DNA from 2 places in the Blautia sp. MCC269 genome. Region 2 is predicted to be linked to the other one. Evidence: predicted binding sites of a transcription regulator. Region 2 holds the regulator's gene; the other holds the start of a gene.
What was found. The regulator Rex, encoded in region 2, represses fermentation and respiration genes when NADH is low (regulators of the CRP and FNR family bind a similar motif). The targets are predictions, from matches to a motif close to ATTGTTAANTANTTAACAAT.
Positions count from the first base shown of each region.

Region 1: pckA (phosphoenolpyruvate carboxykinase (ATP)) is a predicted target of Rex. The motif match lies at 10,272-10,291, and genes of this name have one in related genera.

Region 1 is NZ_WQQE01000010.1:1,916-17,809, reverse strand. It holds gene GPK88_RS03545 (ParA family protein) at 1-159, shown strand, start outside; gene GPK88_RS03540 (hypothetical protein) at 146-589, shown strand; gene GPK88_RS03535 (ABC transporter ATP-binding protein) at 738-2,459, opposite strand; gene GPK88_RS03530 (PTS sugar transporter subunit IIABC) at 2,896-5,148, shown strand; gene GPK88_RS03525 (PRD domain-containing protein) at 5,388-6,215, shown strand; gene GPK88_RS03520 (LysR family transcriptional regulator) at 6,244-7,122, opposite strand; gene GPK88_RS03515 (YoaK family protein) at 7,289-7,936, shown strand; gene GPK88_RS03510 (DUF4866 domain-containing protein) at 7,952-8,707, shown strand; gene GPK88_RS03505 (threonine/serine exporter family protein) at 8,803-10,131, opposite strand; gene pckA (phosphoenolpyruvate carboxykinase (ATP)) at 10,453-12,057, shown strand; NiCo riboswitch at 12,289-12,413, shown strand; gene GPK88_RS03495 (cation diffusion facilitator family transporter) at 12,618-13,547, shown strand; gene GPK88_RS03490 (hypothetical protein) at 13,857-14,072, shown strand; gene GPK88_RS03485 (rhodanese-like domain-containing protein) at 14,306-14,638, shown strand; gene yfcE (phosphodiesterase) at 14,833-15,375, shown strand; gene GPK88_RS03475 (THUMP domain-containing class I SAM-dependent RNA methyltransferase) at 15,372-15,894, shown strand, end outside.
Region 2 is NZ_WQQE01000039.1:25,397-41,290, reverse strand. It holds gene alr (alanine racemase) at 1-952, opposite strand, end outside; gene GPK88_RS12940 (NAD(P)H-hydrate dehydratase) at 949-2,466, opposite strand; gene GPK88_RS12935 (redox-sensing transcriptional repressor Rex) at 2,527-3,174, opposite strand; gene GPK88_RS12930 (ABC-F family ATP-binding cassette domain-containing protein) at 3,389-5,305, shown strand; gene GPK88_RS12925 (YfhO family protein) at 5,344-7,956, shown strand; gene GPK88_RS12920 (inositol monophosphatase family protein) at 7,951-8,724, opposite strand; gene GPK88_RS12915 (pyridoxamine kinase) at 8,745-9,614, opposite strand; gene pdxR (MocR-like pyridoxine biosynthesis transcription factor PdxR) at 9,704-11,041, shown strand; gene GPK88_RS12905 (precorrin-8X methylmutase) at 11,067-11,708, opposite strand; gene GPK88_RS12900 (cobyric acid synthase) at 11,711-13,231, opposite strand; gene cobD (threonine-phosphate decarboxylase CobD) at 13,216-14,268, opposite strand; gene cbiB (adenosylcobinamide-phosphate synthase CbiB) at 14,334-15,308, opposite strand; gene GPK88_RS12885 (cobyrinic acid a,c-diamide synthase CobB) at 15,295-15,894, opposite strand, start outside.

The DNA of each region.
Region 1 (15,894 bases), on a different contig from region 2:
GAAGGAATCTATCTTTTCGAATCTTTTATCCGTGTAGACAGCTCCATCGAATGGTCCCAGGACAGCAGTGAACCAGTTGTGGAGTTCAAAAAAAGCAGCCGCAGCGCAAAAGAGTACATAGCATTGGCAGAGGAGGTAATGAATCGTGTCAGTAGGTAAAGCAAGCATCGCAAGAGCAGTAAATGCAGAAAAAGCATCCAAAACAGAAACAAAAACAGAGGTAAAAGAGGCTGAGGTTAAAGCAGCAGAGAAGCCGTCAGAGGTAAAAGCTGAAACAGCTGAAAAAGCGGCAGAAAAAACTACAGCAAAGAAAACAGCAGCCAAAGCTCCTGCAAAGAAGACCACAGCAAAGAAAGCAGCCGCAACAAAAACAACAGCAAAGAAAACCACTACCAGAAAAACAACAGCATGTAAAACCGCAGCAAAGAAAACAGCTGCAGCAGAAACAACAGGAACTGTAGCCCAGAACGTGATCAGCGGAGGAAACGCCGACGAACTCCAGGCCAAATTCCTCACCCCAAAGAAAGATGAGCCGGACAACAACCAGCCAGTAGGAATTAAAGACGAGCTTCCGGTTTATCTGCTGTAATCTTTGATTGAATTTTTTGAAAAGATAGTAATTGACAAATAAAAAGACTGCTATATATCTATATCACTATTGATAAGGTATACAGCAGCCTTTTATTTTGCCCTATAAAAATCTCAGTGGGACAGCGAAGCGCCTCCCTCGTATCTTTCTACATATTGTAATATGCAGCATACAATCCATTCTTCTCAAGCAGTTCAGCATGAGTGCCTCTTTCGGCGATACCCTCCTCCGTGATCACAATGATCTCATCCGCATCACGGATCGTAGAAAGCCGGTGCGCGATCGTAATGGTAGTACGATTTTTTGAAAGTTCCTCCAGACTCTTCTGAATCCAACGTTCGCTTTCGTTATCCAGAGCGCTGGTGGCCTCATCCAGGATCAGGATCGGAGGATTCTTAAGGAATACACGTGCAATGGAGATCCGCTGCTTCTGTCCGCCGGAAAGGCGTGTGCCACGTTCTCCGACATAAGTGTCGTATTTATCCGGAAGCTCCATGATAAAGTCATGGATACTCGCACATTTGGCGGCTTTGATGATCTCTTCATCGGAAGCTCCGGGCTTTCCGTAGGCAATATTATCCTTGATGGTTCCATCAAAAAGATAGACATCCTGCTGTACCATACCGATCTGGCTTCGAAGGCTCTTAAGAGTCAGCCCGCGGATATCCTTTCCGTCTACAGTAATGGAACCGCCGGTCACATCATAAAATCTGGGCAGGAGAGAGCAGATCGTGGTTTTTCCGCTTCCGGAAGGTCCCACCAGGGCAATGGATTTTCCAGCCGGGATATCAATAGAGATATCGGAAAGCACAGGAGTTTCATCATCGCTGTAATGAAAAGAAACATGGTCGTAACGCACATGTCCTTTCACGTCCGTAAGCTCCGCAGCGTTGTCTGCATCCCTGATCTCGGATTCTGTTTCCATCACATCCAGGAAACGGCGGAAACCGGAAAGACCCTTCTGCATCATTTCCACAAGTTCCACCAGGATCTGGATGGGGCTGATAAAGATTCCGATATACAGGGCATACATGGCAAGATCTGCAGTCTGCATTTCACCCTGAGCGATCAGATAGCCGCCGTAAACAAGAGTTACCAGGTACATCATGCCCTGGAAGAAAAGATTGGAACTCATGAAACTTCCCATGCAGTGATAATTATCTCTTTTGGAAACAAGGAACGCTTCATTGCTTTTCTTAAATTTGGCACGTTCGATGTCCTCGTTTGCGAAGGACTGCACCACGCGGATTCCGGAAAGCGTATCCTGAAGACTGGCATTTACATCTCCGATCTTACGACGGTTTTCCATGAAGGTTTCCTGCATTTTTGCATTCTGGCGGAAGGAAAACACAAACATCACGATCACCAGGAGGATCAGCGGCAGTGCAAGCTTCTTGTTGATAAAGAACAGGAAGATAAAAGCACCGACGATCTTTACCAGAGAGATAAAAAGATTCTCAGGACCATGATGTGCAAACTCGGAAATGTCAAAAAGGTCACTGACCAGCTTGCTCATCATCTGACCGGAATTATTCCTGCTGTAATAGGAAAAAGACAGCTCCTGGTAATGGTCAAAAAGCTCCCGGCGCATATCACGTTCCATCTTTGCACCCATCATATGTCCCTGATAGGTTACATAATATTTGCAGAGACTTTGCACAATGTACATAACAAAAAGAGAAGCTGCAATCACAGGGAGGGCATGAAGAATCATATCCTTATCCTGTGTAAAGAGAGTTTTTGTCATAGTACGAAGAATCTGGGGATAAGCAAGATCTACCAGACTGATAACGGCTGCACAGATCAGGTCAATAAAAAAGACCGCTTTGTACGGGCCGTAGTAGTGGATGAATTTCTTGATGGTATTCATCGGAAAAGTACCTCCGTTTTTATGAAATGTATAGTGTTGTCTGGGCAAAAAACATTGCTGCCGGACATTCTATGTTCATCTTATCATAAGTAAGAATAAAGTCAAGATAAGTGAATTTCAGGTCTGTTTCGTTTCTGCATACTTTCTGAGAATAGAAGCTATATGGCTGCTGTTCACAGGGAATATTCCGCGAGGGATTGCTGGCAACGGAGCGGATAGTGATATGAGGAGATATATTTTTGGGAAAAAATCAAATTACTCCTTGACATAGAAGAACAAAACCCGTATAGTGTATTTCAGATTTGGTGTGTAACTGATAAGCAGGCATTAACCAGTCATAAATGTTATTATTTGACGTTTATGGGGGTTGGTGTCTTTTTTGTTGCCCACTTAAAAGACTCCCGCTCCAAAACGTCGAAAGAAAAGGAGAGAAAACATGAAAGACAAGATTTTCGGAGTTTTGCAGCGAGTGGGACGTTCCTTTATGCTTCCCATAGCAATCCTTCCTGTGGCAGGCCTGCTTCTTGGATTCGGCAGTTCCTTCACAAATGAAACAACCATTGCAACCTACGGACTTCAGAAGATTCTGGGAGACGGAACGATTTTACATGCACTCCTGATCATTATGAACAAAGTCGGAAGCGCGGTATTTGATAACCTGCCGCTGATCTTTGCAGTAGGTGTGGCCATCGGTATGGCAAAAAAAGAGAAAGAGGTAGCAGCTCTTTCTGCACTGATCGCTTACTTTGTTATGAATGTAGCCATCAATGGTATGCTGGTAGTAAATGGTAAGATCACAGCAGACGGACAGATCGCAAAAAGCGTTCTGGAAGGTACTGTAACCTCTGTCTGCGGCATCCAGTCCTTACAGATGGGTGTGTTTGGCGGTATCATCGTCGGCCTTGGTGTTGCAGCTTTGCACAACCGTTTTCATAAGATCGTGCTTCCAAACGCACTTTCCTTCTTCGGTGGTTCCAGATTTGTGCCTATCATTTCCACCATTGTATATATGTTTGTGGGAATCCTGATGTATTTCGTATGGCCGGCAGTCCAGAACGGTATTTATGCTCTGGGCGGTCTTGTAACAGGCAGCGGCTATATCGGAACTCTGATCTTCGGTATTATCAAACGTGCGCTGATCCCCTTCGGACTTCATCACGTATTTTATATGCCATTCTGGCAGACAGCCGTTGGCGGGACTATGGAGGTTGCAGGCCAGATGGTACAGGGCGGACAGAACATCTTTTTCGCCCAGCTTGCAGATTCCGCAAATGTAGCGCATTTCAGCGCAGATGCAACAAGATATTTTTCCGGAGAGTTCATTTTCATGATCTTCGGTCTTCCGGGAGCAGCTCTTGCCATGTACCGCTGTGCAAAGCCTGAGAAGAAAAAAGCAGCAGGCGGACTTCTTCTTTCCGCAGCCCTTGCATGTATGCTTACAGGAATCACAGAGCCACTGGAGTTCTCTTTCCTGTTTGTAGCTCCTGCATTGTTTGCGGTACAGGTTGTTCTTGCAGGCGCGGCTTATATGATCGCACATATGCTGAACATTGCAGTAGGACTTACCTTTTCCGGCGGTTTCCTTGATCTGTTCCTGTTCGGGATCCTTCAGGGAAATGCAAAGACAAGCTGGCTCAGGATTATCCCGGTAGGTATCATTTACTTTATTCTCTATTATGTGATCTTCACCTTCCTGATCAAAAAGTTCAACTTCAAGACTCCGGGACGTGAGGATGACGACACAGAAACAAAGCTTTATACAAAAGCAGATGTAAACGCGAGAAAAGAAGCCGGAAAAGCCGGTGAAGCAGCAGGAAGTACATCCGCAGACCCGGTAAGTGAAGCCATCACAGCCGGTCTTGGCGGAAAGAAAAACATCAGTGATGTGGACTGCTGTGCAACAAGACTCCGTATCACCGTCCATGATGCAGCAAGAGTTAACGACGACATTCTGAAAACAACAGGCTCCAGAGGAATCGTGAAAAAAGGCCAGGGCGTGCAGATCATCTACGGTCCGCAGGTAACTGTGATTAAATCCAAGCTGGAGGATTATCTGGAGACAGCGCCGAATGAATATTTTGAAGGTGCAAATGAGAAAGAAACAGACAATGCGGAAAATCAGGCTCAGTCTGATACAGAGCGTACAGCAGAAAGTACAGGTGAGGCTACTCAGAACACAGCTCCGACATCCGAAGCCAGCACGCAGCCAGAGAAAAAGGTTCTCAGAACAGCGATTGTCTACAGCCCGGTAACCGGTATCGCCGCAGACCTTTCCACAGCGCCGGATGAAGGCTTTGCGGAAGGAATGATGGGAGAGGGTGCTGTAGTCACACCGAAGGACCCGGTGATCTGTGCTCCGGAAGACGGCGAGGTAGAGTTTATTTTTGACACAAAGCATGCCATCGGATTCCAGACAGATACAGATCTTCCTATGCTCCTCCATATCGGCATTGATACTGTAAAGCTGGAAGGAAAAGGCTTCGAGATCCTGGTAGAGCAGGGACAGCATGTAAAAAAAGGCGAGCCGTTGATGAAGATTGACATCCCGTATCTTACAGAAAACGCTCCGTCCTTATGTTCTCCGATCCTTTGCACAGAGATCGAGGATGATCAGAGAGTACGCCTTCTTGCCAATGGAGAGATCAAGGCAGGAGAGCCGTTGTTCGCAGTAGAGACTGTGGAAGAATAGGAAATTTTTCAGCAATAATATAGAAGATTGGTTTTGTGAAAAGCGCGCCTAATGCCCGGGCGCGCTTTTCCTGTGGCAAAGAAAATAACTGTCTGTCAGAAGGGCTTTACACAAAAGAAAGATTCTGTTACGATAAAGAAAATCAACAGCTGCAGACAAAAATGTCGACTGAAAATCCGGGGCAGACAGTGGTGGAATGTGGAAAAGCAGCAGGATATATAAAAATGGTGGGGAAAAAGATGTACAGAGTGAGCAAGGTATTGAACAATAATGGCATCATTGCCATAAATATGGAAGAAAACCAGGAATATGTACTTCTGGGAAAAGGTGTGGGATTTGGAAAGAAGGTCAGCCAGCGTTTTGATGCTCCGGCAGACTGTACTATTTACAGGCTGGCTCAGGAGACAGAACGTGGCTCAGCAAAAGAACTGGCAAAGAGCGTAGCACCGGAATTTCTGGAGATCGCAGATGAGATATTGAGAGAAGCTGAGAAGACCTTTGGGAATACCATAGACAGAAGGATCCTGTTTCCCCTTGCTGATCATATTTCCTTTGCAGTGGGACGTATCCGGAATCATGAGCAGATCAGCAATCCTCTGACTGAGGATATCAAGGTGCTTTTTTACAGCGAATTCAAGGTGGCGGAGGTATTGAAGAAGATCCTGAAGGAGCGGATGGATATTGAAATCGACGAGCATGAGGTGGGATATGTGGCACTTCATATTCACTCAGCACTTGGAGATGAAAAGGTGTCTGTTGCCATGCAGACAGCAAGAACGGTACGGGAATGCATCGCCATGATCGAGATGGCCACAGGAAGAAAGATCGATGTGATCTCCCTGTCCTACAACCGTATGATGAACCATATCAAATATATGGTAGCCCGTGTCTCCACAGGGGAGACACTGAAGCTGGATATGAATGAATATATAGAAGAAAAATATCCGGAATCCTACAGGATCGCGGAGGATGTCTGTGAGAGCCTGGGCAAAAGCCTGGGTAAAGAGCTGGATCCTATTGAAATTGGTTATCTTGCCATGCATATTGAGAGGACAGTGGAACAATAACCATAAATGGCTGATCAGTCCCAGAGATTTACACAATAAATTCAATGGCTTTTTTGACAGCAGTACTCATGGTAGTACTGCTGTTTGTGACTAGGCAGACTTCCCTCTGAGGGAGCGGCTCCTTAAGCTGAAGGGCAAAAATCTTCCCGTCATTGATCACTTCCCGGGCAAGGGGCTCGGGGTAAAAGCCGATTCCCAGATTGTGGACGATCATGGGAAGGACCTGGTCTGTAGTTGCTGCCTCGATGTCAGGATGAAAAGAAACACGGTTTTCCATAAAGTAATTCATATACATTTCTCTGGTGCTGGTTCCTTCCGCAAGACCTACAAAGGGCAGATCCTGAAGCTCATGGATGCTGATAGGGGCAGTGGTCAGATCCTTATATTTGCTTCCGCATACAAGGATCTCCCGGTAACGCAGGAGACTTTTTTTCTGTAAAGGCTTGCGGATGGAGATCGGAGTGGTGACAATAGCGAAATCCACCGCATAATTTTTCAGTGCCTGTACAGCCTGGGGAGTAGAATGGTTGAAAAGGCGCAGGCGCACATGAGGATATTGTTCACGGAACAGCTCCAGCTTTTCCAGAAGGATCAGACGCAGGGCATTTTCACTGGCACCGATGGAAACCAGGCCATGCTCCAGCTCCCCGTTCTGTCGTATCTCCTCTTCCCCAATACTCAGCTGTTCAAAAGCCAGGGCAACGTGTTCGTAGAGCTGGCGGCCTTCCGGTGTAAGAGCGATTCCTTTGTTGGAGCGGAGAAAAAGAGTACATTTCAGTTCCTGCTCCAGGTTGTTCATACAGCGGGTGATATTTGGCTGGTTGTTATGAAGAGCCCGTGCTGCCTTGGTAAAACTTTTATACTGGGCTACATAATAAAAGATGCGGTAGTAGTCGTAAGTGATCATGTATAGTCTCCATCCTGTGATATGATTTTAATATGTTTACGATATTAATAATACTTTTTACATTTGCTTCTGAGCAAACTATAATACACCCGAGGAAAAAAATCAATGACGGGAGTGATTTGGAGTGGTTTCAGGAGGCAGAAAGCTGCAGAGCGCAGACAGGCAGATGTCAGAAGCTTTTATTACAAGTATATTTCTGGCAATGTCCGGCGGATTTCAGGATGCCTACACATATTTTACAAGAGATGAGGTGTTTTCCAACGCCCAGACCGGCAACGTGGTTCTGATGAGCCAAAATTTTATGACAGGACAGTGGGGAGACGGTTTAAGGTACCTGTTCCCTGTTTTAGCCTTTGCCATTGGTGTTGTAGCGGCGGAGCGAATCCAGAATACCTTTAAATATGCAAAAAAACTTCACTGGAGGCAGATGATCCTGCTGATCGAGATCCTGATCCTTTTTGCGGTGGGATTTATGCCGGGAGAATTGGATATGCTGGCAACCGTACTGGTATCCTTTTCCTGCGCCATGCAGGTACAGACCTTCCGGAAGGTGGGCGGTTATTCCTATGCAAGCACTATGTGCATCGGAAATTTACGAAGCGGCACGGCGGCGTTGTCCGTGTATTGTCGTGAAAAACGTCCGGAACAGCTGAAGCAGGCTCTTTATTATTTCGGAATAATTTTCTTTTTTGCCATTGGAGCCGGTGGCGGAGGAAATCTGTCCATGAGGCTGGGGATCCCGGCAATCTGGGTATCGGATGTTTTGCTTCTGATCAGCTTTATTCTGATGTTTTCCAGTAAACATAGAGATTAGAAAGGGTGAGGAATTGTGGAAAACAGCACATTATTCCCAAGAGAGGAAAAGGCGGAGCTTTTATTTGAAAAGATCCTGAAGGATCCGGAGGCGTGCAGACGGCTGACGGAGACCTTCTATGAATCCATGGATGCGGATACAGACATAGAATGCGGATATCTTCCTCCGGAAAAATTCGCCTATGCATTGCTGGACGCATATAAAAACCGTGATCTGACAGCTCTCCTTATGGCAATCTGCCAGAACAGTATGTTTGATCTTCTGCGAAATTCTTTTCTGGCACCGTTCAGGTTCAATGCAGACGGACAGGAGAATCCGGTGCTTCTCACGGATGAAAATGGAAATTTTCTGCGGGAAAAGGGAATCCATGTAAGTGACAGGGATTATGATCGGTTCCGTAGGATATACAGGGAGAAACCGGGCGTAAAGATGTATCTGGCGTATGGCTACCGGAAGCGACATGCCTATGATGAAGCTACCATGGAAGTAGAAGAGTACAAAATGGGCGAACATATCGGAGTGCTGCTGGTGTATGAGCTTCCGGACAGCGTAAAGGAAAAGGAAACGGAGGCACAGGCCTATGCAGCTGTATGGGATATTATGATGGCAATCCAGAAGAAGCTTCCAAGAGCCTTTGTGTATTATGGGCAGGATTCTGTGGAGGATGGTGGAAAACGTTATGACGGACTGGGCGTTTTTCTCCCCATCCATAAATTTGCGGACCGACTGGAAAAAATGATCGGGATCGCTGATGAGATCGTAATGAAATAGAGTGTACAAAAAAGGACTGCTTTTGTATTGCTCCGGTTATCAGAAGGATAGTTGATGACCGGAAGCTACAGAAAGCAGTCCTTTTTGTATGCCCATCAGGTGCAGTAGCGGAACATTTTGTCCGTAAGGATCCTGGCGAAAATAAGGCCCAGGGGAAGAGCAACGATGATCAGGATCGCAGCTGCAAACCAGGAGGCGGAAACATTTAGGGACATGATCCCCAGATTGTAGATCGCCCGGTAGAGATAAAGTCCGGGAACCATGATCACAATGGATGGCACGGTAATGGAAATCCTGGGATATCCCACTTTTGTTTTGATGAGGGAGGCCAGAAGTCCGGCTGTCAGTGCTCCGAAAAAAGCCGCGGCAGCAGGTGGAAAACCGGCAAGATCAACAAGCTCCAGACGTAAAGTGTTGGACAGTGCGCCGATGAAGGCGGCAGCTGCGGCTAGACGGACAGGGCTGTTGAACATGACCGAAAAGCCGAATACCCCGCAGAAGCTTGCCAGAAGCCGGAACAGGATCCTCTGAGCTGCCGAAAGCTCCAGAGGCAGGAAATCCACAGGCTTCAGATGAAGAAGCAGTGCCATCAGCCAGGCAGAGACAGCAGCCACCATTACAACAATAATGGCGTAGGCCAGTCGTTCCAGACCGGAACGCATATCCAGCTTGGCAAGGTCGATCCCGCTTGTGATAAACGGAAAGCCCGGAATGATAAACAGCATGGAACAGATGTATCCGGCCTCATGCTGGACGGAAATGTGGAACAGAAGCTCTGCCAGCTTCAGGAAGCCTGCATATACAAGACAGGCGGAGGAAACAGAAACTGCAATGCACATAAACAGAGTAAAATGATGCTTGCCAAGCTTGCAGCGGATGGCGTTTCCGATGCCTGCGCCTGCAAAAGCCAGGATCATTTCCAGCGGGCCACCGCCCAGAAGAAAAGTAAATGCACCACAGGCCAGTGCAGAAGCCAGTCCCAGGGATGCAGGGGAATAAAGCCCGTGGATCCGCTCGATCTCATCTAACTGACTGTGCAGTGCTTCACCGCTCATATGGATACCCTCCGCAGGAAAATCACTGACAAAATGTTCCAGCCTGTTCAGTCTGGAAGTATTTACGCCGGTGGTAGTCAGACTAAGTGCATGGGAAAAACTGCTCTCACCGTCAAAGCAGGTGTAGCTTATAGACATTAGTCCGATATCTGCGGAGCAGGTGATGCCAAGTGCTTCTGACAATGTATTCATGGAACTCCGTACCCGCCAGGCACCGGTCCCACAGGAGAGAAGCATCATGCCTGTACGGCCGATCAGGGAAGCTTTTTCGGAAAGAGAAGCCTCGGTGATGGGCTGGCTGTTCCTGGCGCTTACGTAGTTGTGCCAGGGGATTTCCATATGATTACGTTTGATCAGAATATCTGACATAGAAATCACTTCTTTCTATATATTAAAATCATATAGTTGCTATTATAAATATATATAATAACTATAATCAGATATATTGTAGCTATTATTCTGAAAAAGTCAAGTGTAGATGAAATAAAATCTGACAGCACCAAAACGTCACTGTTAAAGATTTATCATTTTTTTGCGTAAAATGAATTTTTTTGGTTGCTTTTACGTACAATTTATGTATAATTGTGGATAGGGATGTTGGAATGACCAATTCCTATGGCAGGATGACAAAAACCTGCAAAAGTAGGTGGCTATCATAATTACTATTAAAGAAGAGAGGTAAATGTTAAGATGGCAAAAATCGATTTAACAAAGTATGGTATTACCGGAACAACTGAGATCGTGTACAATCCTTCTTACGATGTATTATTCGAGGAAGAGACCAAATCTGAGCTTGAGGGCTTTGAGATTGGTCGGGTCAGCGAGCTTGGTGCTGTCAATGTAATGACAGGTATCTACACAGGACGTTCCCCTAAAGACAAATATATCGTTATGGATGAGAACTCCAAAGACACAGTTTGGTGGACATCCGATGAGTACAAAAACGATAACCATCCGGCAACTCAGGAAGCATGGGCTGCAGTTAAAGATCTTGCTAAGAAAGAGCTTTCCAACAAGAGACTTTTCGTAGTAGATGCATTCTGCGGAGCTAACAAAGATACACGTATGGCTATCCGTTTCATCGTTGAGGTTGCTTGGCAGGCACACTTCGTAACAAACATGTTCATTCAGCCAACAGCTGAGGAACTTGAGAACTTTGAGCCAGATTTCGTTGTTTACAACGCATCCAAGGCTAAAGTTGAGAACTACAAAGAGCTGGGTCTTAACTCTGAGACAGCTGTAATGTTCAACATTACAAGCCGTGAGCAGGTTATCGTAAATACATGGTACGGCGGAGAGATGAAGAAAGGTATGTTCTCCATGATGAACTACTATCTGCCGCTTAAGGGCATTGCTTCCATGCACTGCTCTGCAAATACAGACCTTAACGGAGAGAACACAGCAATCTTCTTCGGTCTTTCCGGAACAGGTAAAACAACACTTTCCACAGATCCTAAGCGTCTTCTGATCGGTGATGACGAGCACGGCTGGGATGACAACGGAGTATTCAACTTCGAGGGTGGATGCTACGCTAAGGTTATCAACCTTGACAAAGAGTCTGAGCCGGACATCTACAATGCGATCAAGAGAAACGCTCTTCTTGAGAATGTAACACTTGATAAAGATGGAAAGATCGACTTCGCTGACAAGAGCGTAACAGAGAACACACGTGTTTCCTACCCGATCAACCACATCGAGAACATCGTTCGCCCGGTATCTTCTGCACCGGCAGCTAAAGAAGTTATCTTCCTGTCCGCAGATGCATTCGGCGTACTTCCTCCAGTATCTATCCTGACACCGGAGCAGACACAGTACTACTTCCTTTCCGGATTCACAGCTAAACTTGCTGGTACAGAGCGTGGAATCACAGAGCCTACTCCTACATTCTCCGCTTGCTTCGGACAGGCATTCCTTGAGCTTCACCCGACAAAATATGCTGAGGAGCTCGTTAAGAAAATGGAGAAGAGCGGTGCGAAAGCATACCTCGTTAACACAGGATGGAACGGAACTGGAAAACGTATCTCCATCAAAGATACTCGTGGTATCATCGATGCTATCCTTGACGGATCTATTCTTAAAGCTCCGACAAAGAAGATCCCATTCTTCAACTTCGAGGTTCCGACAGAGCTTCCAGGCGTAGATCCTGCAATCCTTGACCCACGTGACACATATGCAGACGCTGCAGAGTGGGAGACAAAGGCTAAAGATCTTGCTGCAAGATTCGTTAAGAACTTTGTTAAATATGAAGGAAATGCTGCTGGTAAAGCACTCGTTGCTGCTGGCCCGCAGGCATAATCGATCATTCCAACTGAATACAGATCGTAGATTTGACCGGGAGTGGATTTATCCGCTCCCGGTTTTATAATATCTGTAATACCTTAAAATCCTACTATAAAATATAAAAAATCTTTGGCTTGACTAACAGATGGTGCAAGGTGTATCCTTTCTGGGAAGTCAAGCGGAAGACCCGCAAGACTGTAAAAATTCTCTTTGCACTGCATTACATTCGAACAGGATGCGAGATCAACAGTACAAACTGAGCAGGCGATGCCTTTGGAGTTTTTTATTCTGAGGGCGTGGGGCCGGGCCGCAGGAAGCGGCAGCGGATATGTTTACGAGATAAGAATTTCAGACATATCTGCGGGACAGTGTATGTTTCGCAGGTATGTCTTTTTTACTGCAAAAATATGGATGGAACAGAAGGTAGAAACTGGGAGATCCCTATGTAGATAAGAAAGAACACCGGCGGAAATCGCAGTTCAGCGAGTAGTGAAAGAACCGCCGGTTTTTTCACGGAAAATGTTGTGCCATAAGAAAGACCAGAATCATATGCTAATCAAAAGGAGGTCCTGTTTATGGAACACACAAAAAACGAAACGATTATACACGACACAGATAAAGAAAGCTCATGGGAACAGCAGACGGCGATGAAGGTGTCCGGGATCAGTATCCTGGTAAATCTGCTGTTATCCATATTTAAACTTATCGCCGGTATTGCGGCGCATTCCGGAGCGATGATTTCTGATGCGATCCATTCTGCATCCGATGTGGGAAGTACTTTTATTGTTATCATCGGTGTCCGTCTTTCTGCAAAAAAATCGGACAAGGAGCATCAGTACGGACATGAGAGAATGGAGTGCGTTTCTTCCATTGTTCTTGCGGGGATGCTGCTTGTAACAGGTCTTGGCATCGGCATTACCGGTGTCCGTGATATTGTAAAAAGTACATCCGGCGGAACGATCGCCATCCCTGGGACCCTTGCGCTGATCGCGGCAGTGGTATCCATCGTGACAAAAGAGTGGATGTTCTGGTACACAAGAGGTGCTGCGAAGAAGATCAATTCCGGAGCACTGATGGCAGATGCATGGCATCACCGCTCTGATGCACTTTCCTCTATCGGAGCCTTTGTGGGTATCTTCGGAGCAAGACTGGGATACCCCATCCTGGATCCTGTTGCCAGTATCGTGATCTGCTTTATGATCGCCAAAGCTGCGATCGATATTTTCAGGGATGCTATTGACAAGATGGTAGATCACTCCTGTGATGCAAAAACCGAAGAATCGATGCGCCGTGAGATCCTCAAGGTGCCGGGCGTCAGAAGAGTGGATCTTCTTCGAACCCGCCTTTTCGGATCCAAAATGTACGTGGATATCGAGATCGCGGCGGCAGGAGAAATATCCCTCAACGATGCACATGATATTGCGGAAAATGTGCATCATACCATCGAAGATAAATTCAAAGACGTAAAGCACTGCATGGTGCATGTGAACCCCATCAATGGATAAAAAACAGGCCGCCGGAACGACAATGATAAGGTCGTTCCGGCGGCCTGTTCTTTGCATAGAGAAACACCCGGTAGGGGAGCTACCGGGTGTTTCGAGGGGAGTATAAATAATTAAATAAGGGGTTATGTAAAAAAAATTTTTGAAGGGTAAATTCTTTTTACAAGAATGATTATAATATAAACTGGAAAAAAAAGCAATATCATTTTGGCGAATAATCTCCAAACTTTTTGGGATACTATTTCCTGTAATAAAAAGCGGCAGAAAGCTTCAGAAAGCCGCAAAAATCAACTTCATCAGGAGGTAATTCAAATGGCGAAAAATTACGAAACAGACAGAAATGAGTCCAATTATGCGGGAAAAAATTACGGGGAAAGTGATTCCAGAAACTGCGGAAAAAACAGTTCCAGAAACAGCTCCAGAAATTCTTCTAAAAACAGTTCCAAAAACAGCTACGGCAACAGTTACGGAAACAAAACATCCGACGAGTACGATTCAGAGAAAGACAGAGAGTCCGACAGATACTAGATATTCAGGGTAAGTGATCCGGAAGATACTAGGCAGAGGATCAATACGCAATAAGCAGAAGCACCATTTTTATGCGGTACAGGATCCATCAGTCAGTTGGCCGGATCATACAGAAAAAATCGGAAAAAAAGCGGGAAAAAGTCAGAGCTGGCTTTCTCCCGCTTCCATACATATAAGGGAACATTCCTACAGAAGCTTCCATATAATATAGCAAAAAGAGGAGAGATTTTTCCATGTTTCAGATCGAAACTATCTCTGCCAAAATGCTGGATTATTATGTGGAGCGCAGTGACGCCGTTATCATAGATCTCCGGGACCCGGTCTCCTACAAAAAGGGACATGTCCGGAACGCAGTAAACATTCCATACCATGAGCTGGAAGAATATCTTGAGAAAAAACAGGATCAGAGGTACCAGTTTCCAAAAGATAAGATCCTGATACTATACTGTGACCGCGGTGGTGCCAGCATGCAGGCCGCCCGGAGCCTGGCAAGAGCGGGCTGCCGCACCCGGTCTGTGATCGGCGGATTTGCAGCCTACAGAGGCCGGAATCTTGTAAGCGGATAAAACAGAGTAATAGATCAGAGGAAACGGGAAATCGCAGGGCGGCATCGAAACGGAATCACTGTTCGCTCCGTGACCAGCATTGAAGGGGATTACGAATGCATGACTGGCAATGGCTTGTGCTTGTATTTTAAAGGAAATCATGATAATGTAAAGAACAGGAATAAAAATGACACAAACCACAAGGAGAAAAGATTATGAAATATATGTTCGCATCCGATGTACATGGTTCGGCATACTACTGCCGGAAAATGCTGGAAGCATATGACGAAGAGAAGGCGGAGAGACTGGTACTTCTGGGAGATCTGCTTTATCACGGTCCGAGAAATGACCTTCCGAAGGAATACGCACCGAAGGAAGTCATCCGCCTTTTAAATGAAAGAAAAAATCAGATCTACGCAGTACGCGGAAACTGTGAGGCAGAGGTAGACCAGATGGTCCTTGACTTCCCGGTGATGGCAGACTACTGCATTCTCGCCATCGATGGAAAAACTCTGTACGCCACACACGGTCACATCTACAACAAAGATAACCTTCCGCCAATGATGGACGGCGACATCCTGATCCACGGCCATACACATGTGCTGAAAGCAGAAAACATGGGAAATTATATCCTTCTGAACCCAGGTTCCGTATCCATTCCAAAGGAAGGCAACCCGCCAACCTACGCAATCCTTGAGAACGGAATTTTTACAATCAAAGACTTTGAAGGAAATACAGTACGGGAGATCACTTTATGAATCTGTGGGAATTAACAGCGCCCTGCCATTTCGGAACAGAGGCGGTACTGAAACGTGAAATACTGGACCTTGGTTATGAAGTGATCAAAGTGGAAGACGGAAGAGTAACTTTTGAGGCAGACGCCCAGGGTGTGGCAGACGCCAATCTGTTCCTCCGCACCACAGAACGCGTCCTTCTGAAAGTAGGCGAAGTAAAAGCCGAGACATTCGACGAACTTTTTGAGAAGACCAAGGCTCTCCCATGGGAGAATTACATACCGAAGAACGGTAAATTCTGGGTAGCCAAGGCAAACTCCATCAAGAGTAAACTTTTCAGCCCATCCGATATCCAGTCCATCATGAAAAAAGCCATCGTAGAACGTCTCAAAGGCATCTACGGAATTTCCTGGTTCCCGGAAGACGGTCCGGAATTCCCAATCCGTGTGGCATTTATGAAAGATGTGGCCTTGATCGGGATCGATACTTCCGGCGTATCTCTTCATAAGAGAGGATACCGTCAGATGACCGTGAAAGCACCCA
Region 2 (15,894 bases):
GATCCATACATACGCGTCCAAGAATAGGAGCTTTTTTGCCATGGATCAGAACCCATCCTTTATTGGAAAGCTGTCTGGGATATCCGTCCGCATAGCCTACCGGAATGGTTGCCATTCTGGTAAAACGTTCTGTAACAAAAGTTCCACCATAACTTACCGCAGTTCCACGTTCCACATTTTTCACATAGGACACATGGCTTTTCAGTTCCATGGCTGGTGTCAGTTTTATCACATCCCGTTCCACCTCTTCCGACGGATAAATACCGTAAATGGTAATTCCCGCACGGACAACGTTAAGATTTGCCTCCGGCACACGGATAATTCCCGCACTGTTGGAACAGTGGCGTACCGGAATATGGACTCCTCTCTTTTCCAGAAGATCCGCAAAACGAAGATATCTGTCAAGCTGTACAAGTGCCGGAGAACGGTCAAACTCATCTGCTCTGGCAAAATGCGTAAACATTCCTTCAATTACAAGATTCGGAATTTTGGAAACCGCTTCAATCTTTACTGCATTTTCCGGAATATCCGCATATCCGATCCTTGTCATTCCTGTATCCAATGCCAGATGAATATGTACATTTTTTCCGATACGCTCTCCTGCCTTCGCATATTCCACTGCTGTATTCAGATCTGAAATGGTAATCCGGATGTCATTGGCAGCCAGCTCCTCATAATATTCTTCGAATACAATGCCAAGAATCAGGATTGGTTTGGTAACGCCTGCATGACGCAGTTCCAGCGCTTCTTCTGCCGTTGCTGTGGCAAAACCCCAGATATAATCATAATCGTGAATCAGATGTGCAATTGCTCTCGCACCATGGCCATAGCCATCCGCCTTGATCACTGCAATGATTTTTGTTCCTTCTTTCACATTTCTGTGCATTTCCTCAAAATTATGAGCAATGGCATCCAGAGATACCAGTGCCTTGACTCTCTCGTATTTTTTCATGATTTTGACTCCTCTTCACCTATCGCTAAAGCCTGGGGCAGATATTCAATGATATCGCCTGCCAGCATACTGCGCTTTCCTTTTTCAGCGGCTGCAAGATCGCCGCAAAGTCCGTGAAGATAAACACCTAACGCGGCCTTTAAAACCATGGAGGGATGTTCCTCCGTTTTCAGATACATACATAATACTCCTGCCAGAAGCCCGGAAAGCACATCTCCGCTTCCGGCAGTTGCCATACCGGAATTACCGGAAAGGTTCAAATACAGATCGCCTTTCCCATCTGTAATTACTGTACAGGCATCTTTCAGGACACATACGGTACCGGTTTCTTTCGCATAGTCCACTGCGGTCTGTGCAATTGTTCCCTGGATTTCCGATATGGTTCTTACACAAAGTCTGCTCATCTCACCGATATGCGGCGTCAGAATAACATTTTCACCCAGGAATTCCTTCCACTGAGGATGCATTGCCAGAAGATTCAGTCCGTCTGCATCCAGAATCAGTGGCTTTTTCTCCCGGGCGGCTGCCGTAAGAAACCACTGTTCTCTCTCACGGCTGGCCCCCGATGTTCCCAGTCCCGGTCCAATCACAAGGATATCACACCAGGAAAGAAGCTGTTCGTTGGATTCCTCATCAAACCGGGTGCATACCATAGCCTCCGGAAGAAGAATCTGCAATGGAATCCTGTTTTCTTCTACTGTCTGAATTTTTACCATTCCCGCCCCGGCATGAAGAGCAGCACTGGCGCTTAAATAAGCAGCCCCGCACATTCCCTCGCTTCCGGCAACAAATAGAATTTTTCCAAAAGTTCCCTTATTTCCGCCGGGATCACGCTCCGGAAACAGTTTCAGGTCTTCCTGCTCCAGACAACATGCAGATGCCTTTACAGCTTCCTGCTCATAGATTCCGATATCAGCGGTAACAATCTTTCCTGCATACAATCTGCCCGGATAAAAGCAAAGTCCTCTTTTCCGGTAACCAAACGTAACAGTCAGATCCGCGCTGAAGGCAATTCCCATTTCCAGGCCTGTATCTCCGTTTACTCCTGATGGGATGTCAACAGCGATCTTTTTTGCCCGGGCACTGTTCATCTCATGAATAACTTCCGCATAATGTCCCTCGATCGGACGCACCAGGCCTACGCCAAACACGGCATCTACTATAGTAGTATATTCACTCCAGTCCGGGTTATTCACTTCCGGGACCTGATATCCTGTGGCAATTTTATACTGAAGCACCGTTTCTCTGGTCATTTTGTCTTTGTTTCCGACCATGCAGAATTCTGCCCGGATTCCCTTCAGATAAAGCAGTCTGGCAACGGCAATACCATCGCCTCCGTTATTGCCGCTTCCGCATACAACCAGTATTCTTTCATTTTTTTCGAGATATTTCTCTATTTCTTCTACTACTTTCAGTGCTGCCCGCTCCATCAGAACTTCTGATGCCACTCCGATATGATGAATGGTGGCACCATCCAGCTTCTTCATCTCCTCGCAGGTAACAATTTTTTTCATGCTGTGCCCTGCCTCCCCTCTTAATAGAGAAAGCTGCCGTTTCCGGCAGCTTAACACTTTCTACTTTTCCACATGCTCCTGCCTGTATTTACTCAGATTATAAGACAGTGTCATAAGACTTTCGGAAAGATGCACGTTCTCCACAATTACATCATCCGGTGTCTCCAGATCAAGATGTGCAAAATTCCAGATTGCTTTGATTCCGTTCTCCACCAGAATATCTGCCATTTCTTTGGCTTTGTTCTTCGGAAGAGTGAGAATTGCAATCTCTACATTATTTTCTCTCAGGAAAAACGGAAGTTCACTGAGCATCTGAATCTCAAGTCCGCGGACTGCAATACCCTCAAGCACAGGATTTACATCAAAAATTCCCACCAGTTTGAAGCCACGTTTCTCAAAGTCCACATAATTGGCAAGTGCCTGTCCCAGATTACCGGCACCTAAAATGATCATCGGATGAACGATGTCCAATCCGAGAATTTTACCAATTTCCGTATAAAGATAATGTACATTATAGCCATACCCCTGCTGCCCGAAACCGCCGAAATTATTGAGATCCTGACGAATCTGGGAAGCTGTGGTATGCATCTTCTTACTTAATTCATTGGAAGAAATACGCTCCACATTGTCTTCCATCAGCTCTCCTAAGTAGCGGTAATAGCGTGGCAGACGCTTAATCACCGCTTTCGAGATTTGTTTTGTCTCCACGATAGTTCTCCTCCTTACCTTACACTAGGTTAATTATACCGAATTGACATTTTCCTGTCAATTAAAGTTGTGAGTTCTGTACAAATTTCTTCATATTTTTTTAAAAAAATGATTTTTTCTTTGAAATCCTGGCGGTTTCCGTTATAATAGGTGGAGGATTTTCCCTGTTTTATGACCAGACAGAGACAATTCTTTATACAGGAGGACAGTTTTTATGATTTTATCATGTCAGAATATATGCAAAGCCTTTGGCGAAAAAGTAATTTTAAATGACGCATCCTTCCACATTGAAGACCGGGAAAAAGCGGCCCTTATCGGATGCAATGGTGCAGGAAAAACAACCCTTCTTCGGATCATCATGCAGGAAATTTCCGCTGACTCCGGCAATGTTGTTCTTGCACGTGACAAAAATATCGGCTATCTGGCCCAGTATCAGGACATTCACGGGCACCATACAATTTATGAAGAACTTCTTACTACCAAGCAGCACATCATTGATATGGAACGCCGCATCCGTAATCTGGAGCAGGAAATGAACCATGTACAGGGCGAGGACCTGAACCGTCTGATGGAGACTTACACCCGTCTTACCCATCAGTTTGAACTGGAAAACGGTTATGCCTACAAAAGTGAACTGACCGGTGTTTTAAAGGGTCTTGGTTTTACAGAAGAGGATTTTGACAAACAGATCGAGACGCTTTCCGGAGGGCAGAAAACCCGTGTTGCCCTTGGCAAGATGCTTCTCTCCAAACCGGATATCCTGCTTCTGGATGAGCCTACCAACCACCTGGATATGGAAAGTATCTCATGGCTGGAAACCTACCTTCTGAATTATCCGGGAGCTGTATTTATTGTCTCCCATGACCGTTATTTCCTTGATAAAGTTGTCACAAAGGTAGTGGAAATTGAGGCCGGACAGACCCGTGTCTACAGTGGAAACTACTCTGCTTATGCTCTTAAAAAAGCCCAGCTACGCGATGCCCAGTACAAGGCATACTTAAATCAGCAGAGAGACATCAAACATCAGGAAGCAGTCATTGCCAAACTGAAGTCCTTTAACAGAGAAAAATCTATCAAACGTGCCGAAAGCCGTGAGAAGATGCTGGATCGTGTACAGCGTATCGAAAAACCTCTGGAAATTCAGGATCGTATGCGGATTTCCCTGGAACCCCGTGTATTAAGTGGAAACGATGTCCTGCATGTGGAGGAACTCTCCAAGGCATTTCCGGGACAGACTCTGTTCTCCGATATTTCTTTTGATATCAAACGTGGCGAACGTGTGGCACTGATCGGAAACAACGGAACCGGCAAAACTACCATGCTGAAAATTATCAATGGTCTTCTCGAAGCAGATGCCGGAAAATTTTCTCTTGGTTCCAAGGTGCAGATCGGTTATTATGACCAGGAACATCATGTTCTTCATATGGATAAGACTATTTTCCAGGAGATTTCCGATACGTATCCGACTCTTACAGAGACCGAAATCCGAAATATGCTTGCAGCATTTCTTTTTACCGGAGACGATGTATTTAAAGAAATCTCCGCACTTTCCGGTGGAGAACGAGGCCGTGTTTCCCTTGCCAAGCTGATGCTCTCCGAAGCCAATTTCCTGATTCTGGATGAGCCTACCAACCATCTGGATATCGCTTCCAAGGAAATCCTTGAAGAAGCACTGGTAAGTTACACCGGTACTGTCCTTTATGTCTCCCATGACCGTTATTTCATCAATCAGACCGCAACCAGGATCATGGAACTTACCAATCAGGCTGTGGTCAATTACATTGGCGATTATGATTACTATCTGGAGAAAAAAGAAGAACTGACCAGCGCCTATGCTCCGGGAATTGATTCTCCCGAGGCCCCTCAGGAAGAAAAAACGGTTTCCGAAAACAAACTTTCCTGGCAGCAGATGAAAGAAGAACAGGCGAAGAAACGAAAACGGGAAGCAGAACTGAAAAAAGTGGAAGCCCGCATTGAGGAACTGGAAACAAGAGATAAGGAAATTGACGATACCATGGTTCTCCCGGATGTCTGCACCAACGTGGCAGAATGTACCAAATTAAGCCGTGAAAAAGCTGCCATTTCGGAAGAACTGGAAGAACTTTATGAAAAATGGGAAGAGCTGGCCTGACGGCCAGCTCTGTTATAATCATCCCGGAGGAGGAACCTGTGAAAAAGAAGCGCATTTATTTTTCTGCATTTGGTCTTACTTTTGCAGTTTTACTGATTTTATTTATCACCTGTGGCTATGCCCCTTTTGGCAACAAATCACTGGCTGTGGATGATGCCAGCATTCAGTATCTGGATTTTTATGCTTATTTCAAGGATGTTCTGGCGCAGAAAAACAGCATTTTTTATACATTTGGAAAAACACTGGGAGGTACCAATATCGCTGTTTTCAGCTATTATCTTTCCTCCCCGTTTATGCTTCTGAGTGTCTTTTTTCCAAAAGAAAATCTCCATTCATTTTTTGACATCCTGGTACTGCTGAAATTATCTCTGGCTTCCATGACCTTCAGTATTTTTCTTGTAAACCGCTTCCGGAAATATCTGACAGAAAACACGGAATCTGCAAGAACTTTTTTTGTTGTCCTTTTATCCTGCTGTTACGGTCTTTGCCAGTATACCATTGCCCAGAGCAGTAATATCATGTGGATTGACGGTGTCTATCTTCTTCCGCTGATTCTTCTGGGAACCTATCAGATCATACATGGATCATCCATCTGGAAGCTTTCTGTCTGGGTGGCATTGTCGATTCTTTTTAACTGGTACAGCGGTGGTATCAACTGTGTATTTTCCGCCCTGTGGTTTCTTTTTGAACTTGCCTTATATTTTCTGGGATCATCAAGAAAATACAGCCATATTCCACGAAAAGCCCTGGTCATGATATTCCGTTATGGCCTCTCTATGTTTCTGGGGCTTATGTGCAGCGCGGTTCTGTTTTTACCCACTGTACTTGCCATGGGAAATTCCAACCGTGGTTCTCTGGACCTTGCAGCATTGAAGGATTTTTCTTTCGTCGGACAGCTTCCCACCATTCTGGAAAGTTACCACCTGGGCGCGCACAGTACTCCAAACAGTACTTCTCTGTTCTGTGGTACTCTGGTAATCCTGGCGGTTATTGCCCTTTTTCTTTCTTCTACGTTATCTGCACAGAAAAAAAGTATGCTGGCCTGTTTTCTTGCTGTCATAGCACTGATTTTTTACTGGAAACCTTTTTATATGGTATTTTCATTGTTCAAAACTGTGGAAAGTTACTGGTGCAGATATTCCTATGTGGGAATTGCCGCTCTGATCTTTCTGGCTGCCTGTTTTTATCTGATTTACTTGGATGACCATACCGCAGTTCTTCTTTCCAGAGGATGGATCATTTTTTCGGTTCTTCTGTTTTTTCTGGATAATATTCACCCCGGTGAACATACATCAAAAATCTATCTGACCGTTTTTTACGCTGCAGTTACCTTGATTTCTGTGAGACTTTTTATGTACAGCCGGAATTTCAAATCATGGAAAAAAGCAGTTATCACTCTGCTTTGTACAGGAATCATCCTTTCAGAACTGGCAGTTAACGCCAGCTTTCTGATGAATGATTACCATGCTGACGAAAACAGCCAGTACACCGCTTATTCTCTGGGTTCCCAGAAACAGATCGGCGAAATCAAGGAATCGGACAGTTCCATTTACCGGATTTCACAGACTTCCACAAAGATTCAGTACACTGACGGTGCAACTGCAAATTATAACGAAGCTCTGGCTTATAATTACCGTTCCATTTCCGGTTATACTTCCTCCCCGGACGATACGCAGAGAGAATTTCTGGAACGTATCGGTTACCGTGAAAACGGTCTGAATATGAACATTACCAACTCTCCTGTCATTGCTGCAGATGCTCTGCTGGGAGTAAAATATACCTTGTCTGCCTATCCCGTTAACGGACTGACAAAACTGGATTCTATAGAGGCGGAAAACGGAAAGTCCGTATACTGTAACCCGTCTGCACTGCCGATGGCTTTTCTCTATCATGACAATTCGGAATCTATACAGACTCCGCAGACCGATGACCCGTTTGTATACCAGAATTATCTGTACAGCATTCTGTGCGGACATCCGGTTTCTCTGTATCGGCCGTTATCCTATACCTGTTCTTCCAAAGGAGATTCCGATTCCGGCACTGACCAGGTATACACCCTTTCTGTTCCAGAGGGAAATTACGCACTATATGGAAACATACCCTGGGATTCCCCTATGGAAAATGCTTCTTTAAATGTAAATGACTCCTATATCAGCCGTTATTCCTGGTGGCTCAGTCCCTCAGCTTTTTATATTCCAGCAGCTTCCGAAGCCGCTTATGCAAAAGTTTCCATCCATTCAGACAATGGATATTTCATCCGGGATGGGGGCGAACAGTTTTACGCGCTGGATCTGGATGCCCTTGCCGCTGTTTCCAAGGAGATTTCAGGCAGAGCTGTGGAAGAGTTCCAGCTGGAAAACGGGCATGTTTCCGTTTCCTGTACTGCTGCTGATTCCAGCTCCCTGCTTTATCTATCCATCCCTTACGACAAAGGCTGGAAAATATACAGAAACGGCCAGCAGATTACTGCCGGCCTTCTGGATGACTGCATGTATTCTATTCCTCTGACAGAAGGGAAAAACCAGATCGAGCTTCGTTACATCTGCCCGGGAATCCGCGCCGGAATTCTTCTCTCTGTTTCCGGAATCCTGCTCACGCTGCTGATCTCCCTTTTTGAACACAAAAATCGGTTACAAAAAAATAAATTATAATTCTTTTAGAAGAATTTCCGCAAACTGCGGCGCACAGGCGAGGATGTCCTCATTTTTCAGATAGGACGGTTCCTCGCCTTTCCAGTTCTTCACAATACCGCCTGCTTCACGAAGAATAATGGTTCCCGCAGAATAATCCCAGGGTTTCAGGTCACGTTCAATATATCCATGCTCCCTTCCACAGGCAACATAACACATATCGAGTTCTGCAGATCCGGTACGACGGAAATCCGCACATTTCATAAAGATGTGATAAAAAATCGGAAAAAGATTTTTTGCTTCTTCTTTTGTGTAAGGAGTGGAGCCATAGGAAATTACCGCATCCCCAAAATCTTCGGTATCGGATACATGGATTCTCTTTCCATTGAGATAAGCGCCCTCTCCCTTGGCTCCGTGGAACAGTTCATCGGAAAACGGATTGTATACAATACCGAAAACAATCTCACCGTTTTCATAAAGTCCCAATGCAACTGCGCTCATATGAAAATCCAGAATAAGATTTGTAGTACCGTCAATAGGATCCAGAATCCAGTAAGTTTTTTCTCTGGAAAGTCCCAGGTTTTCTTTTTCTTCCGCGATCAGGGAAATCTCCGGAAATGCTTTTCCAAGTTCCTCTTTCAGAAAGTTCTGCACGGCCAGATCCACATTTGTCACATAGTTAGCAGCTCCCTTTACCATTACTTCTTCGTTATTCATCTCTTTTAAAATCAGTTCTTTTGTCTGTTTTACAAGAGCAATTACTTTTTTCTGTTCTTCTGCTGAAATCATGATTTTTCCCCTTTTCTTTATTATGAAAGTAACATACCTAGATGCGCTTCAAAGCATACCCCGTCATTACGGTCTGTTCCTTCTGATACTGCGTCTCTGATTGATGTGGAAATAAACTCCACCGCCATATGTGCACAGGTTTCCATAGAATATCCTTTCACCAGCCCGGCACTGAGCACTGACGCAAAAAGATCTCCGGTTCCGGAATAACTTCCACCGGATTTTTCGGCAAATACCCAGGAGACCTTCTCTTTTTCCAGGACAAGATTTCCCATTTTCGGTGTCTGGCTGTTTTCTCGGTAACTCACACCTGTAATCACCACTGCGGAAAGAGAAAATTCAAGAACAAGGCGCTGTCCGATCTCCTGGATTTTCTCCAGCCTTTCTGCCTCCGGCATAGTTTCCAGAACTTTCCATTTTTTCTCCATTTCTTCTTTTCCGTAAAGGAGCAGCAATGCCTCTGTAAGGTTTGGGGTAATTACATAGGAACGGCTGACCAGTTCGCGGAAACGGCTTCGAAGTCCCTCTGTATAAATCGGGTAGACTTCCCCGTCATCGCCCATTACCGGATCAGTAAGAATCAATGTCTCCTCACCGGCAAACAGATCCATAAATTTCAGGATCTTATCTGCCTGCTTTTCATCCGAGAGAAAACCTGTATAAATTCCATCCGGGATAAATCCCCGCTTTTTCCACTGTTCCATATATGGCGTCATCTGCCGAGTAAGATCCTCGCAGAAATAAGTTTCATATCCTGTCTGATTACTTAAAACAGCGGTAGGAAACGGGCATGCCTGCACTCCCATCACGGAGATTACTGGAATGGCTGCTGTCAGCGAGCATTTTCCCAGTCCGGAAAGATCATTGATCACGGCTATTTTCTTCATCATAATTCTCCAGTCTTGTGTTTTTTTCTGTATTATTATAGAATGAATTGTCAGGTTTACGCAATCATTTTTGGAAGGAAATTACCATACCTATGTTGAATATATCCGTAGAACACAAAAAAGAACACCTCTATCTGGAGGTTTATCATTATTACCGGAAGCTGATTCTGGAAAACCGTCTGCTCCCGGGCAGCAAGATGCCTTCACTCCGTAAATGTGCCCAGGAGCTGAAGCTGAGCCGTACCACCATCGAAAACGCATATCTTCAGCTTGCGGCAGATGGTTATATTATCGCCCGGGCACAGAGCGGTTATTACGTTACCGATATTGCAACCAAACAGCATCCTCCTGCTCCGGAAAAACATGCGGCAGACGTCCCTCCCTGTCTTTATGATTTCGCCTCCTCCGGCGTAGACCGGGAAAGTTTCCGCTTCGATCTCTGGCAGCGTTACATCAAAAGTGCACTCCGTCAGGGTGACCGTATGCTTTCCTACGGTGAACCCCAGGGGGAAAAAGATTTCCGGGAAGTTCTCGCCGATTATATCCGGGAACGCAGAAATGTGATCTGCTCTCCGGATGATATTGTTGTGGGCGCAGGCCTGCAGAGTCTTCTCCAGATTCTCTGCCCTCTGCTTCTGGAACAAAAAACCGTTTCTTTTCCCACCCCATCCTTTATTCAGGGAAGTACCATTTTTGAAGATTATGGATTTGATGTCCACTACAGGGATAAAAACTGTGATGTAATCTATGTTTCTCCTGCCCATATGACCAAATGGGGTGAAATCATGACTGTAAAACGCCGTCTGGAACTGATTCACCATGCACAGGCCAACGGCCACCTGATCATTGAAGATGATTTTGAAAATGAATTCGTTTATCTGCAGAAACCAACACCATCTCTTTTCGGTCTTTCCGGAGGCGAAAACGTTGTATACATCGGATCTTTTTCCAGACTTCTTCTTCCATCCATCCGTGTCAGCTTTATGGTACTTCCGCCCACCCTCCGGGAACGGTACCAAAAAAAAGCAGACTTTTACAACCAGACTGCTTCCAAGGCAGAACAGATTGCTCTCTGCCAGTTTATCCGTGACGGCCACCTGGTTTCCCAGACAAGAAAACTCCGCCGTCTGTATGCACAGAAACTGAAAGCCCTCTCCACTGCTGTCCGGGAAACCTTCGGTACAGACTGCCAGATCAAAACAGGGGCTGCCGGAACCAGTCTGGCTCTTACCATTCCCTGCACAATTTCAGGCAGCGAACTGAAAAAAAAAGCACGTGAAAAAGGCCTCCGTCTGGAAATTCTGAAGGAAACCCCGGAAGATATCACACTGGTTCTTTCCTGTTCTTCCATTCCTGTAAAAGATTTCCTGCCTGCATGTCAGCTTCTGAAAAGTGTTGTGGAAAAAAACGCCTCCGCTGCCTGTTTTTAACAGTTGCGGAGGCGTTTTTACATTCTTAATCTCTTCGGTTATCAATCATATAAAGCAGTGCATTTACAATACACGCCGCAATATTGCTTCCACCCTTTCGTCCTTTTGCCACAATATACGGAACATCTGCATGCATAATCAGTTCCTTTGACTGTACCACATTTACAAAGCCTACCGGTACGCCAATAATCAGTTCCGGAGAAAGTTTTCCATCCTCAATCAGTTCATAGAGACGAACCAGGGCAGTTGGTGCGTTTCCAATAGCAAAAATCAGCTTCTCATCCATCTCGGCAGCTTTATCCATACTGGCTGTAGCTCTTGTGGTTCCGTTTTTCTTTGCCAGAGCTGCCACATCCTCATCGGACATGAAACAATATGCCTCACCGCCGTAACGCGCAAGAGCACGTTTGTTGATGCCTGCTTTTGCCATCTGCGTATCTGTAACAATGCACGCACCATTTCGGATCGCTTCCATTGCCTTTTCTACCGCACCCTCAGAAAAACAGAGATTTTTTGCATAATCAAAATCCGCACTTGTATGAATACAGCGTTTTACAATCAGCTCTGTTCCCGGAATCAGAGGAGTGTCTCCCAATTCTTCGGTAATGATCTCAAAACTTCTTTTTTCGATCTCCATGGGTTTTACATTTTCAAGCTCAACTTTCATTTTTATTCGTCCTCCGTAATCCCGTTTTCCAGTATCTCATAGATTTTTTTCATATCCAGATGTTTTCTAAGCTCTGCCGCCAGGATATCATACTGCTGCTCTTTAAATGCGGCAAAATCCACTCCTGTCATATTTTCCACATCAATGCCCTTTTTCTCACCGATCACACGGATAATCGCCTCTGCAGATGCCTCTTTATCAAAGACTCCATGTATATAGGTTCCGCACACATTTCCGGAAAAAGCGCCTTCCTCTTTGGTCTCACCACTGACACTGTCCGTAATTTTTGTGGCTGTACCCGCATCTTCCTTTCGAATACTCTCTCCCATATGGATCTCATAACCTTCAATTTCTGCTCCGGAAAGAGGTGCAAACACACCGGAAAGCTGTCCAAACTGTCCGTGAACCCTTGTCCTTGTTTTCTTTTCCGCAAATATGGTATCCATGGGAAGAAGGCCCATTCCCTTCATGGAGCCGCCATTTTCCACTCCATGAGGATCGCTTAAAGTTTCTCCCAGCATCTGATAACCACCACAGACACCAAAAATCAGCTTTCCTCTGGAAGCCTCTTTCAGAACTGCCGCTTCCATTCCGCTTTCCCTCATCCAGATCAGATCGCCCATCGTGTTCTTGGTTCCCGGAAGAATAATCATATCCGGAGAATGGAGATCTCTTGGATGTTTCACATAGCGAAGTGAAACGCCCGGAATGCTTTCGAAAGGATTGAAATCTGTGAAATTGGAAATCCTAGGAGTTCGAATCACCGCGATATCAATCACACCGGCTTCCTGTTTTCTGTCAAAGCGTTCCGTAAGGCTGTCCTCATCTTCTACCTGAATATCCAAATATGGAGCCACTCCCACAACCGGAATTTTGCTTCTCTCTTCCAGCATCGCAACACCAGGATCCAGAATGGTCTTATCCCCACGGAATTTGTTGATGATCAGGCCTTTCACCATAGCCTTTTCATCTTCTTCCAGAAGTTCCACCGTACCGATCAGCTGTGCGAAAACGCCACCACGGTCAATGTCACCTACAAGAAGAACCGGCGCCTTGGCCATCTTTGCCATTCCCATGTTTACAATGTCCTCATCCTTGAGATTGATCTCTGCCGGACTTCCCGCACCTTCGATTACAATGATATCATTTTCTGCCGCAAGGGCATTGTAAGCTTTCATTACATCCGGAACCAGTGTCTTTTTATATTTAAAATAATCTCTGGCACTCATGGTTCCAAGAACTTCTCCGTTAACAATTACCTGGGAACCTACATCATTGGTTGGCTTCAGAAGAATTGGATTCATCAGTACCGATGGCTTGATCCCGGCTGCTTCTGCCTGCATGACCTGGGCACGTCCCATTTCAAGCCCATCCTCTGTAATAAAAGAATTCAGGGCCATATTCTGTGATTTAAAAGGAGCCACTTTATAGCCATCCTGCTTAAAAATTCTGCAAAGCCCTGCTGCCAGCAGACTTTTTCCGGCATTGGACATGGTTCCCTGTACCATTATTGCTTTTGCCATAATATACCTCCCTCAAGTACCTGGATCAGTTTTACATTTTCCTCATGGCGCTTTACCGCAATCCTGTAAAAGCCTTTGGTGAGCCCCGGATAATTGCTGCAGTCCCGGATCAGGATGCGTTTCCGAAGACAGAACTCATACAGTTCTTCCGGCCCTTTAAAGAAAATATAATTTGCTTCCGACGGAAATACTTTATACCCAATGCGGGTCATCTCATTTTTCAGCCATTGTGACTCCCGAAAAACAAGCTGTCTTCCTTCCTCTACATATTTTGTCTCTGTCAGTGCCTGGATTCCCGCAGCCTGCGCCATGGTGGAAACATTCCAGGGCTGAACATGAAGTTCCATTTTCTCCATCAGTTTCCGGTTGGAACAAAGCCCATATCCCAGCCGCACGCCGGCCATGGCATATCTCTTTGTAAATGCTTTCAGTATAAAAAGATTGTTAAATCCCGAAAGTGACCGTTTCAGAGAATATTCCTCCGGTTCTTTCACAAAATCCAAAAAACATTCGTCTACCACCAGAAGAATCCCAAGTTTTCTGCACTTTTCCAGAATCCGTTTCAGAAGCCTGTGAGGAATCAGCATACCGGTGGGATTATTCGGATTGCATAAAAATGCCATATCCAGTCCTTTGTGAAGAATATCCAGATAAGACTCCCCCAGCACAAAACCTTCATTTTCCGTCAGCATATAATATTCCAGTTTACAATCCGTGCTCTCCAGTGCCTGTCCGTATTCTGCAAAAGTCGGCGCGGGAAGCAGCGCCTTTTTGGGTTTTACCGCACGGCAGAGGGTAAAAATCACTTCTGCCGCACCATTTCCACAGACAATTTCTTCTTTTTTTACGCCTTCATATTCTGCAATCTTTTCCCGAAGAAGATCACAGCCTACCTGAGGATACTGTGCAATATGATCCAGACTGCCGATAATCGCCTGTTTTACGCTTTCCGGTGTTCCCAGAGGATTCAGATTCGCTGAAAAATCAAGGCAGTCTTTATGTCTGTATACATCTCCTCCATGTACGTGTTTTGTCATTGGTTCCTCTCCTGTCTGTTATGTATTATCTGCATCTTTTCCGGGTCAGAACGTTTCTGCGCCGGTCAGAAAAACAACATACGAATGCCTGCACTGATCAGACAAAATATAAGAATTCCCAGCACAGATGCCGCATACATCAAACGGTTGGCTCTTTTGATATCCTCCGGCTCCACCGGGCGGATCGGATCACCAATCGTAGGTTTTTCATATAATTTTCCAAAATAATACGCATTTCCCGCAAGCTGTACTTCCAGAGCACCTGCCATAGCTGCTTCCGTCTGTGCGGAGTTGGGGCTTGCATGGTTTCTCCGGTCTCTTTTATAGATCCTGGCTGCATTTTTTGTGTTCATTCCTATCAAAACCGTTCCCGCTACCATCAGCCAGCCGGAAATTCTGGCGGGGATATAATTGGCCACATCATCCAGCTTTGCGGCAACTCGTCCAAAATACAGATATCTGTCATTTTTATAACCCAGCATGGAATCCATGGTGTTGATTCCCTTGTACAAAAACATCAGCGGTACTCCGCCGACAGCCATATAAAGCATAGGGGCAATTACGCCGTCTGATGCATTTTCTGCCACGGTTTCCACTGCTGCTTTTGTCACACCGATCTCCGTAAGTTCTTTTGTATCACGGCCGACAATCATGGATACCGCATAACGCGCTTCATCCAATGTTCCATTTTTCAGACGGTCATAGACTTTCATGCTTTCATCTTTCAGGGAGCGGGTGGCAAGAAGCTGGTAACACCAGAAAGTTTCCAGTATAAATCCAGCCACTGTTGAAAAACGGTAGAGATAATGCAGAACCAGAAATGGTACTCCGCCACTGAACAGACAGATCAGCACCACAGTCACAAAACCGCCGGCAAGTTCCCCTCCATGACTTTTCGGAAAAATTCTGCGAATTCCTTTTTCCAGCAACGCAATCAGATTTCCGATGACACAGATAGGATGATACAGCCATCTGGGATCTCCGATAAGAAGATCCAGGACAAATCCCATAACCAGTGCAGGAAGACTATATTTCAACATCTTTCTTCATCCTCCGTTCTTTCTTGTATTCCAGCGCATCTGTCAGAAAACGCACCGGAACCTTCGGATTTCCATAATAATAAAGATGAGGAAATCCTGCCATCATGCGGTCCTTTTTGTGGATACAGTCCCAGCCTCTTTTGGATGCCGGTTTTGACGCATGGAACGCGGCGCCACAGTCCGTGGAATCAAAATAATGAAACTCATGGGCAGGTATTTCACCAAGTCCGGTATTTTCTTTTTCTGTAAGAGTAATATATCCAAATCTGTTAAGTCTGGGTGTCCGAAAAGATCTTCCCCGGATTACACCGCAGACCTTACGGAAATGGCCTTCCATGTCCTCCATCTCCTGATGAAGATACATAAATCCGCCACATTCTGCCAGGCAGGGCATTCCTTGTTCCATCGCATTTCGAATCGCCAAACACATCTTCTGATTCTTTTCCAGCGCTTCTCCGTTCAGTTCCGGATATCCGCCGCAAAGAAGAAGTCCATCCAGATCTTCCGGAAGTTTTTCATCATGGATCGGAGAAAACGTTACCAATTCTGCCCCCATCTGTTCCAGAAGATTTAAATTATCCGCATA